Linked DNA regions of Pontibacter liquoris. The protein of the gene in region 2 interacts with the protein of the main gene of each other region in a pairwise test. Links are inferred from orthologs where the notes say so. Each region holds a gene or a part of one and is shown on either strand. Other genes may lie near its edges.

What was found.
Region 1: the proteins of LWL52_RS14025 (region 2) and LWL52_RS14910 interact in binary tests that used the Escherichia coli proteins (3 or more experiments, as listed by UniProt). The link is inferred for Pontibacter liquoris from one-to-one orthologs.
Region 3: the proteins of LWL52_RS14025 (region 2) and ung interact in binary tests that used the Escherichia coli proteins (3 or more experiments, as listed by UniProt). The link is inferred for Pontibacter liquoris from one-to-one orthologs.

What each region holds. Positions count from the first base shown.
Region 1 is NZ_JALEBG010000002.1:369,268-372,424, forward strand. What follows is about bases 66-3,065. They hold LWL52_RS14910 (5-formyltetrahydrofolate cyclo-ligase), read right to left. Parts: upstream 1,854-3,065; coding sequence 1,278-1,853; downstream 66-1,277. Other genes in these bases: LWL52_RS14900 (hypothetical protein), read left to right, coding at 66-104; LWL52_RS14905 (alpha/beta hydrolase), read right to left, coding at 203-1,072; bshC (bacillithiol biosynthesis cysteine-adding enzyme BshC), read right to left, coding at 1,853-3,065. Outside these bases: more of LWL52_RS14900, read left to right, coding at 1-65; more of bshC, read right to left, coding at 3,066-3,157. UniProt on the Escherichia coli protein: Involved in the removal of 5-formyltetrahydrofolate.
Region 2 is NZ_JALEBG010000002.1:155,150-157,994, forward strand. What follows is about bases 17-2,704. They hold LWL52_RS14025 (nucleoside-diphosphate kinase), read right to left. Parts: upstream 1,727-2,704; coding sequence 1,307-1,726; downstream 17-1,306. Other genes in these bases: LWL52_RS14010 (LysM peptidoglycan-binding domain-containing protein), read left to right, coding at 17-95; LWL52_RS14015 (hypothetical protein), read right to left, coding at 152-811; LWL52_RS14020 (T9SS type A sorting domain-containing protein), read right to left, coding at 816-1,214; LWL52_RS14030 (DHH family phosphoesterase), read left to right, coding at 1,959-2,704. In the rest of the region: more of LWL52_RS14010, read left to right, coding at 1-16; more of LWL52_RS14030, read left to right, coding at 2,705-2,845. UniProt on the Escherichia coli protein: Major role in the synthesis of nucleoside triphosphates other than ATP. The ATP gamma phosphate is transferred to the NDP beta phosphate via a ping-pong mechanism, using a phosphorylated active-site intermediate.
Region 3 is NZ_JALEBG010000001.1:1,719,434-1,722,309, forward strand. What follows is about bases 51-2,769. They hold ung (uracil-DNA glycosylase), read left to right. Parts: upstream 51-938; coding sequence 939-1,601; downstream 1,602-2,769. Other genes in these bases: LWL52_RS07055 (O-methyltransferase), read right to left, coding at 51-117; apaG (Co2+/Mg2+ efflux facilitator ApaG/CorD), read right to left, coding at 451-837; LWL52_RS07070 (alpha/beta hydrolase), read right to left, coding at 1,840-2,700. Also shown: more of LWL52_RS07055, read right to left, coding at 1-50; LWL52_RS07075 (hypothetical protein), read right to left, coding at 2,800-2,876. UniProt on the Escherichia coli protein: Excises uracil residues from the DNA which can arise as a result of misincorporation of dUMP residues by DNA polymerase or due to deamination of cytosine.

The DNA.
Region 1 (3,157 bases), 210 kb from region 2 along the record:
CGCCCGTGGAAGTGCACCTGAAGCGCCGCGGCAAAACCATCGAGAAAACCGAGTTTGGTCCTGTAAACGACCTGAAGAAATTCAAGATCCACTACAAAGGTTAAACTACGCCGGCACACGCTGGCAGCAAAAAGCTCCTGCTATCGGCCTGGTGCCTGCAGCAGGAGCTTTTCTGTTTATACTTGTTTCGCTAATACCCGGCTTAGTGCTGATGGAAGGTATCGGACACGAACGAAAGCACTTTGGGCAGCGACTGCCGCCAATAGGTCCAGGTATGGCCGCCGTCCCGCACCCGGAACTCATGCGGAATTTCCTTTTTGCGCATGGCAATGTGCACCAGCGAATTGCCTTCATACAGGAAATCATCATCACCGCAGTCGATATACCACTTCACAGATTTAACCTGTTCTGCCGGCACGGTGTTGAGCAGCTGCAGTACGCTGTTATTTTTGTAATAGGCCTCCAGTTGAGCGGCGGATGCGGTTACCGTTTTGTTGCCGATTCGCTCAATAAAAGGCTTTGCTTCTTCCGGGGTAAGCGGCCCGGTGGCGGCGCTCAGCGGACAAGCCGAGGAGAACAGGTCGGGGTGGCGCAGTGCATACATAAACGAGCCGCCACCACCCATAGAAAGGCCGGCAATGGCGCGGTTCCTTTTATCGGCTTTGATCCGGTAGGTCTTCTCGATGAAAGGCATAAACTCTTCAAAAAAGAAATCCTCGTAGCGCCAGTCGCCGGTTTCGCTATTAAAGTAGCCCCGCTGGCCGGTATTGGCATCCGGCATTACAATGATCATGGGCGTGGCCGTGCCGTTCTTAATGGCTTTGTCGGCAATATGCAGCACCTCCCCGAACTGCACCCAGCCGGTCTGGTCGTCGCCGGCGCCGTGTAACAGGTATAACACCGGGTAGCTGCGCTGGGAGGTCTCATAATCCGGGGGCAGATAAATGGCATACTTGCGGTTTGCTTTCAGGATCTTGCTTTTCAGCGACAGGTTATCTAGGACCTTGCCCGTTTGCGCAAACAGCAGCACAGGCACCAGAACCAAAAAAGCCAGAAGGAGTTGTTTTTTCATAAAGCGTCGGGTGTTTTAAGTATGGGAAGATAAAGAACGTCCGGCGAAGTATAAAATTAATCTGGCCCGTGCGCCTGCCACTGCTGGCTTATCAGGCAGAAAGAATATAGTATAAGGTAAATATAAGTATAGCAGGCACAAGCGGACGCTTGCGCCAGGAAAGTATGCAGGGGCTTGAACATGGAGAAGCTTGTGGTACTACAACTTACCTCTGCTCCCAGACGCCATCGGGCATCACCACGGCATCCAGCGGCACATCAAAGGGATTGGGGTCGTCTATACTTGCCACAGGCGGGGCTAGTGAGAGGCCGATCTTTTGCACATCGGAGCGGCAGTCGGCCAGGAATCGGTCGTAGAAGCCTTTGCCATAGCCTACGCGCTGGCCGCTTTCGTCAAAGGCCAGCAGCGGTAGCAGCACCACATCCACCTCATGGGCATGAATGATGTGGGCATTCTGCGGCTCGGGTATGCCCCAGTTGTTCTCTACCAGCACGGCTTCGTCGGTGAGGTGGTGGTGGGTAAGGATGTTCTGGGCCACATCCGTTACGGGCACCGCTACGCGCACTTCGGGGTGCTCCAGGCGCAGCCGCTCAATAATGGGCCAGGTATTTACCTCGTTGTTTTTGAGGATGGGCAGAAACACATGCACCGTCTGGCCGGGTTGCAGTGGAAAGTACGCAAAAAACTGATCGGCAATGCGCCGGCTGCGCTCCTGCACCTCCGCTACCGGAAGCGCGCGCCGCTGCTGCAACATCAGGCTGCGTAACTCCGCTTTCCGCATTATTCTTCCTCCAGTATGGTAAACTTAAATTCCAGCGGATCGAAAGCGGCGACTAAAGCAGGTATAAAATCCGGGTTATTTGTCTGGTAGGTGAGCAGGTTATCTTGGCGCTCCTGCAGGCTGCCGTTCGGGAAGAGCTTGTCCTTGAGGTTCTCCAGTTGTTTAAAGGTCTGCTCGTGCTTGCTGTCGCGGGCTTTGGACAGTTTTTTCTCCAGCAGCTGCAGGGCATTGTGCGCTTTCTGCTCTTCGGCCGCCACGGCTTTTACCAGCGTGGGGTCTATGCTATGGGCCAGCTTCTCTACTTCTTTAAAGGCGGCCGCTATACTTTGGCGCTCCGTTTCCAGGCTTATTTCCTCCTCATGCAGCTGCTGAGACAAGTGCTTTTTGAGTTCCTGGTAATCCTGGAACAGCTCCTGCGGCTGCAGCCCCAGCTTGTGCATGCGGCTGGCATTGCCGCGCGTAATATACAGCGCCGAGTTGCGCAGCATCAGCAGCGGAAAAGCCACCTGCCAGGCAGCAAAAAGCTGCTTCAGCTGGAACCAGTAGGCTACCTCGGCTCCGCCACCAATATAGGCCAGGTTGGGAAGCACAAGCTCTTCGTAGAGCGGCCGAAGGATCACATTGGGGCTAAAGCGTTCCGGATGCTGCTGCGCCTCCTGCCGTATCTCCTCTAAGGTATAAATCAGGTCGGTGTTCAGTACTTTATACTTGCCGTCTTCCAGCACAATGCGCTCGCGCAGGCTGTCAGCAAGGTAAAACAGGTTAATCTCGCGGGAGTATACCTGGGGCTTGTACCCGCGCTCCTCCAGCGCCGCGCTTGCCTCGCCTACCAGCTTATGCGATAGCTGTTCGGTCAGTTCTTTCTCCACTACCGGCGTGAGGGCTTTTTTCAGTTCCGGGTGGTCGCCGTCTATACTTACCAGCCCATATTCGCCGAATAGCGCATGCGTAATGGCGCGCGTGGCATCGGCCAGGTTCTGGCTATTGCGGTAGGCTTCCTCAAAAACAGGGTACGCCTCGGGCAGTTCGGCCAGCAGCGGTTCCATATCGTTTAACTTAAACCGGCCTACGGCGCCTTTCTGGTCGGTGTGCCAGGTATAGGTTTTGCCAAACAAGCTGAAGTGGTTGATCTCGGCAAAGTCGTGGTCTTCGGTGGCCATCCAGTATACCGGCACAAAGTTGTAACCAGGGTATTGCTGTTGCAGCTGCCTGCAGGTGTTAATGGCCGTGATGATCTTATAGACAAAGTATAGCGGGCCGGTAAAGATGTTGAGCTGGTGGCCGGTGGTAACGGTAAAGGTATT
Region 2 (2,845 bases):
GCTGGCATAAGCTTTACGATGCAAACAAACAAACCATTGGCGACAACCCCGACCTGATACGCCCGGGACAACGCCTGGACGTTCCCAGAAAGTAAACATTTATCTAAAAAAGAAAAGGCCGGCGCTATTTTATAGCGCCGGCCTTTTTGATTTATTGCCTGACCAAGATATAATTTACACCAACTGCCAGGCCCAGGTCTCTCTCTTTAAATGCCGATTCGGAGGCAGCTATCCGGTTGCTGAGGGGCACCTGCAACTGCCCCCGCAGGGTTACGCGTGGGCTGAGGCCGTACTGTACCTCTACCGGCAGGTATGCGTTGAATTTACGGTGATACCGGTCGTCGTAAGTTTTAGCCAGTTCTGCTTTTGCAATGCCTGCCATCTTAAAGTCCTGCACGGCCATAAGCGAAACATACTTGTATGTAACGCCGGCTCCGGCACCCAACGCCAGTTTGTCGCTGAGGTGGCGCAGGTATACGGCAGTGGCACCAATTGCCAGGTTACCATACCTGGTTTTAACGTTTGCTAAAGGGTTCCTGTTCTCGTCTGTCATGGTGACTTTGCTTCCGCCCTGCCGTTCTATTGAATGCACTAAGGTAAGCTGCAAAGTTGCTTTCTCAGAAACAGGCAGCTGCACCCAGCTCCCCAATTGGAGTTGCAGACCCGGAGCATAGTTAAAATCAGCGCCTGCGCTGCTGCTGCTATTGATTGTTTTAAAAGCTCCCAGGCTACCGGTAAATCCATAAGTAGTTGTTTGGGCTTTGGCAGCAAAGGCTGCCAGCAAGGCTGCTGCTAGTAAAAGTTTCTTCATGCGCTTAGCGGGCTTTAATTAACCGATACCTACTTACTTTGCCCGAGAGCCTCACCTCGCAGATATAGATCCCTGTGGGCATGTTGCTAAAATCTACCTGCACCCGGTGGGAATTACTCTCATCAGGCAGCATAATCTTTTTGGTATACTTGCCTTTCTCATCAGAGAAATAAAGCGTAGCCGCCTCTCCCTCCGCTGCCTGTACTTCCACAGTTACATCCTGAAAAAAGGGGTTAGGATAAATGGAAATAGACGTTTGGACAGCAGACGTACCCAAAGGGGCCAGATACGAATAAGGAAGTTGCGTGATACCGGAAAGATCAGGTTCTGGCTCATTTTGCCGGCATGCGCAGCAGAGCAGCAAACAGCCTAGCAGATAAGGTAAGTAAGGTTTTGTTTTCATCTTATAATATTAGAAAGTATAAATATAAAAAAAGTCCGCCAGACCTTACAGCCTGGCGGACTTTTAAAATCAATACGTATACTTTCTGCTACTTAGAAACGCTCGTCGGCAGCAAAAAAGAAGTTGCCTTCGATCTGCGCGTTCTCGTCAGAGTCAGAGCCGTGCACGGCATTGGCTTCGATAGACTTGGCAAATTTCTTACGGATGGTGCCTTCTTCAGCCTGCGCCGGGTTTGTAGCGCCGATCAGCTTGCGGAAATCTTCTACAGCATTGTCCTTCTCCAGGATCATGGCTACGATCGGGCCGGATGACATATATTTTACCAGGTCACCATAGAAAGGGCGCTCTTTGTGTACTTCATAAAATTTTCCGGCGCGCTCTTCTGATAGCTTTGTTTTTTTCATCGCTACGATACGGAAGCCGCCTTCCTCGATCATCTGGGTAATGCCGCCAATGTGGTTATCCGCCACTGCATCAGGCTTAATCATTGTAAATGTGGTGTTTCCGGCCATGGTTCTTGAATGGTTAAGGGGTTTACTCCGAATATAAAGATGCAAAAGTAGCGCATTTCGCAAAATTATAGCATACTTTTAGGTTATACTTTGGTAAACAGCCGCTGCGCAACCAGGCGTATTACCAGAGAGTGGCCGCTTCTAAAACCCCGGGTCCTATTGCTTTAGAAGGAAATTCTTCTGAAATTTGCCGCCTTATATCCTTATTACTCAGAGGATTCATATTTACAGTATGCACGATATTAATGCTCTGAAAGAGCTTCTGAAAGAGCCTAAAGAGGTGATGATCACCACACACCACAAGCCTGACGCTGATGCACTTGGCTCTTCGCTGGGCCTTGCCGGCTACCTTAAAAAGAAAGGCCACCGCGTTACCGTGATCACCCCTTCTGACTATCCTGGTTTTCTGAACTGGATGCATGGCAACGATGACGTGCTTGTTTACTCCGGGCAAAACGATGAACTGGTACGGCGCATCGTCAACGAATCGCAGGTGATCTTCTGCCTGGATTTTAACAATCTTTCGCGCATCAACGAAATAGGCGAGTATATCCGGCAGGCCAAAGGCACCAAGGTGATGATTGACCACCACCTGCAGCCTGAAGGATTTGCCGACCTGGCGTACTCCGACACCAATGCCGCCGCTACGGCCGAGCTGGTGTACGACCTGATAAAGGAGATGGGCGACGGCGACTTGATCGATACCAACATCGGCGAATGCCTGTATGCCGGTATTATGACCGACACGGGCTCTTTCCGGCACCCGAGCACGTCTAAAAATGTGCACCTGATCATTGCCGACCTGCTGCACATTGGCGTGCAGACCTCCAACATTCACCGCCTGATCTATGACAGCTCCACGGAACTGCGCCTGCGCTTTCTGGGTTATGCCCTTAAAGACAAACTGGTGGTGCTGCCTGAGTATAAGACGGCATACATTGCCATTACCAAAGAAGAACTGAAAGCCTACGACTCAAAGACCGGCGACACCGAAGGCCTGGTAAACTACGCCCTTTCTATTGAAGGCATTGTGTTTGCAGCCCTGATCATCGACCGCTCGGAGATGGTGAAGATGTCGTTCCGCTCGGTAGGCAACTTTTCGGCCAATGAGTTTGCCCG
Region 3 (2,876 bases), on a different replicon or contig from region 2:
TTCTACGCGGTCATAAGCCCCGAAATGCCCATCATGGCGAAGTACATGATTATAAAGCCCGAAAATAAAAGGGGAGTGGACGCCATGCAGCTTAAAAGCCCGCAGGCGATAACGCACGTAATCAGCAGCTATGGTCAGGAAATACACTGGCTAGTAGGAGGGATGTATGACAAAAATGATAGATACCGCGAAGTATGGCTGGATCGTTTGTTGCTGTTACCGTAGTTGCTTAGCTTTTCAGACAAAATTCAATCGGCTCAATTGGCCCTTTCTGGCGCAAACGTCCGCTTGTGCCTATACCTACAGTTGAATTCTACCTGAAAACAAATATCGTAAACAGCCTGGGTCAAGCAGACGCTTGCACCATTGAATGCCTTCAAATCCTGTTAATTATACTTATAAACCCCAAGTAGCTTTACTGCTGCATTTAAAGTATAAAACTGCAAATCTTTAGTTGAGCTTGTACGGCACAACCAGGGTAAACTCCGGAATGGTGGCATTGAACTGTTTGCCGTCTACCAGGCGTTCCATCAGGTACGTGCCGCGCATTTTACCCATTCCGGTCTTCAGGTTGCATCCCGAGACGTATTCATGCGACTCCCCGGGCTCCAATGTAGGCTGCTGCCCCACAACGCCTTCGCCTTCCACTTCGCGCACCACGCCGGTCGAATCGTGGATATACCAGTGCCGGCGCAGGAGCTTCACGGTAAATTCGCTGTTATTCTCTATCTTTATCTTATAGGCAAAAACAAAGTGCTGCTGCACCGGACTGGAATAATCCGGCAGGTAGTTGGTGGTAACCGTCACTTTTACACCTTCTGTTGTTTTTGTATCCATGTTTCAGAGTTTTATGTATACTGAGGAAACCGTACGCAGCATAACCTGGCAACGGGAGCTGGGGCTTCCTGTATTTGCAACCCAATTTCCCATACTAACTCATGAATGTAAAGATAGAAGAAAGCTGGCAAAAAGTGCTACAAGATGAATTTGAAAAGCCGTATTTCCATCAGCTTGTGTCCTTTGTTAAAGACGAATACACTTCTCAAAAAGTTTATCCGGCAGGCAATCATGTTTTCAATGCTTTTCTGCTGTGTCCGTTCGATAAGGTGAAGGTTGTGATCCTGGGGCAGGACCCTTACCATGGCCCTAAACAAGCGAACGGCCTTGCTTTTTCCGTGAGTGACGATGTACGCATTCCGCCCTCATTGCTCAATATCTTTAAGGAGATAAAAAATGACTTGGGCAAGGACATGCCGGCAACCGGCAACCTGGAGCGTTGGGCCGAGCAGGGCGTGCTGTTGCTGAACGCTACCCTGACCGTGCGGGCAGGCGATGCAGGCTCGCACCAGAAAAAAGGGTGGGAGGAGTTTACTGACGCCGTTGTGAAAAAGGTAAACGACTTGAAAGAACACGTCGTGTTTATGTTGTGGGGCGCTTATGCCCAGAAAAAAGGGGCTTTTATAGATGAAAGCAGGCACCTGGTACTGCGGGCTGCCCATCCCTCGCCGTTTGCCGCCGACCGGGGTTTTTTCGGAACGCACCACTTCAGCAAAGCCAACAAGTACTTAGAGGCGCACGGCGAAAAACCCATCAACTGGTAAAAGAGTAAGGCTATTAACCAGTGTGGAAGTATAGCCGGTCTTTTATTTTCCTTCCGTAAAAAGCCTAGAAGATAGTTAACTGAGAATTCTAGATAGCAAAAAGAGCACTCCTGTGGTTCAATTAAAACCGCAAGAGTGCTCTTTTTGTAAAACTGTTAAGCCGAGGGTTCCCGTTTGTTCAGGCCATAAATATTAGAAAGCTATGCCTCAACTCACTAACAACCATACGGGCAGGGGATTATTCTTTTAAAGCTTTAAATTGTCTGAAAGCATTGGAGACGGCCTGGTGCATGATGGTAGCATGATCTTCCTGCGGCAAGTAGTCAAATAGCACCCGCACGGTTTTACTCTTTGTAGCCTGAATTTTGTCTGCCAATACGTTTGCATCTACTTCCATCACCCTTGGGATAGCCGTTGTTGTAAGCCCTTCCTTGCCGACACTGATGTAAATATCCGTTAATTGCTTAAAGGATGCATTCAGTATCTCGGGGTTCTTGTTTAATAGCGAGCCATTATCCCACCATAAACTCGGGCTTACGATAATATACTTATTGAAAAGAGTAGGATTTTGAAACAGGATCTCCGTGGCCAACAGCCCGCCCAGCGACTGCCCGATCAGGGTTTTAGAAGATGTCGTTTTAAACTTTTTCTCTATAAAGGGCTGTAGCTCTGTTCCTATAAAGGAAATAAAAGCATCCGAATGCCCGGTGGTCGGATACTGTTTCCGGTCTGCTTCGATCGTAGTTGGATAAGTAAAGTCTCTTCTTCTATCCACTGTGGCAATGCCAACTACAATAGATTTAGGTACGATGTTGATCCATTCAAAACTGTTGTATTGCACCAGCCCGACTATGTGAATAAAATCTTCGTTAGCTGAGCCGTCCAATAAATAGATCACCGGGTATTTTACGCTGTCTGCCGGGTTATACCCTTCTGGCAGGTAGATGTTTAAGATCCGCTTCTCGCCTAATACTTTTGAATGAAGCTCGTGAATTTCGCCAAGTATAAAAGGCTTGCTTTTTTCTGCTTTCTTAGCTTTTTGCCCAAAAGCGGCTATCGTGAAAAAGCTAAGACATAATAAGACCAGTATTTTTTTCATTTGGATTGTGAATGTAGGTGTTTTAAAATGAGGTTTAACGTATTCGTGCTATAATGTGGGTGAGGCGTAGCCGAATCCTAAATTATGCACCTTGTTAGACTATTTCTTTTCTGTTCGTTCAGGGAGACTGTTCAGGAGTTCAGCACACAACTTATTAGCTATAAGTCCAAGTTCAA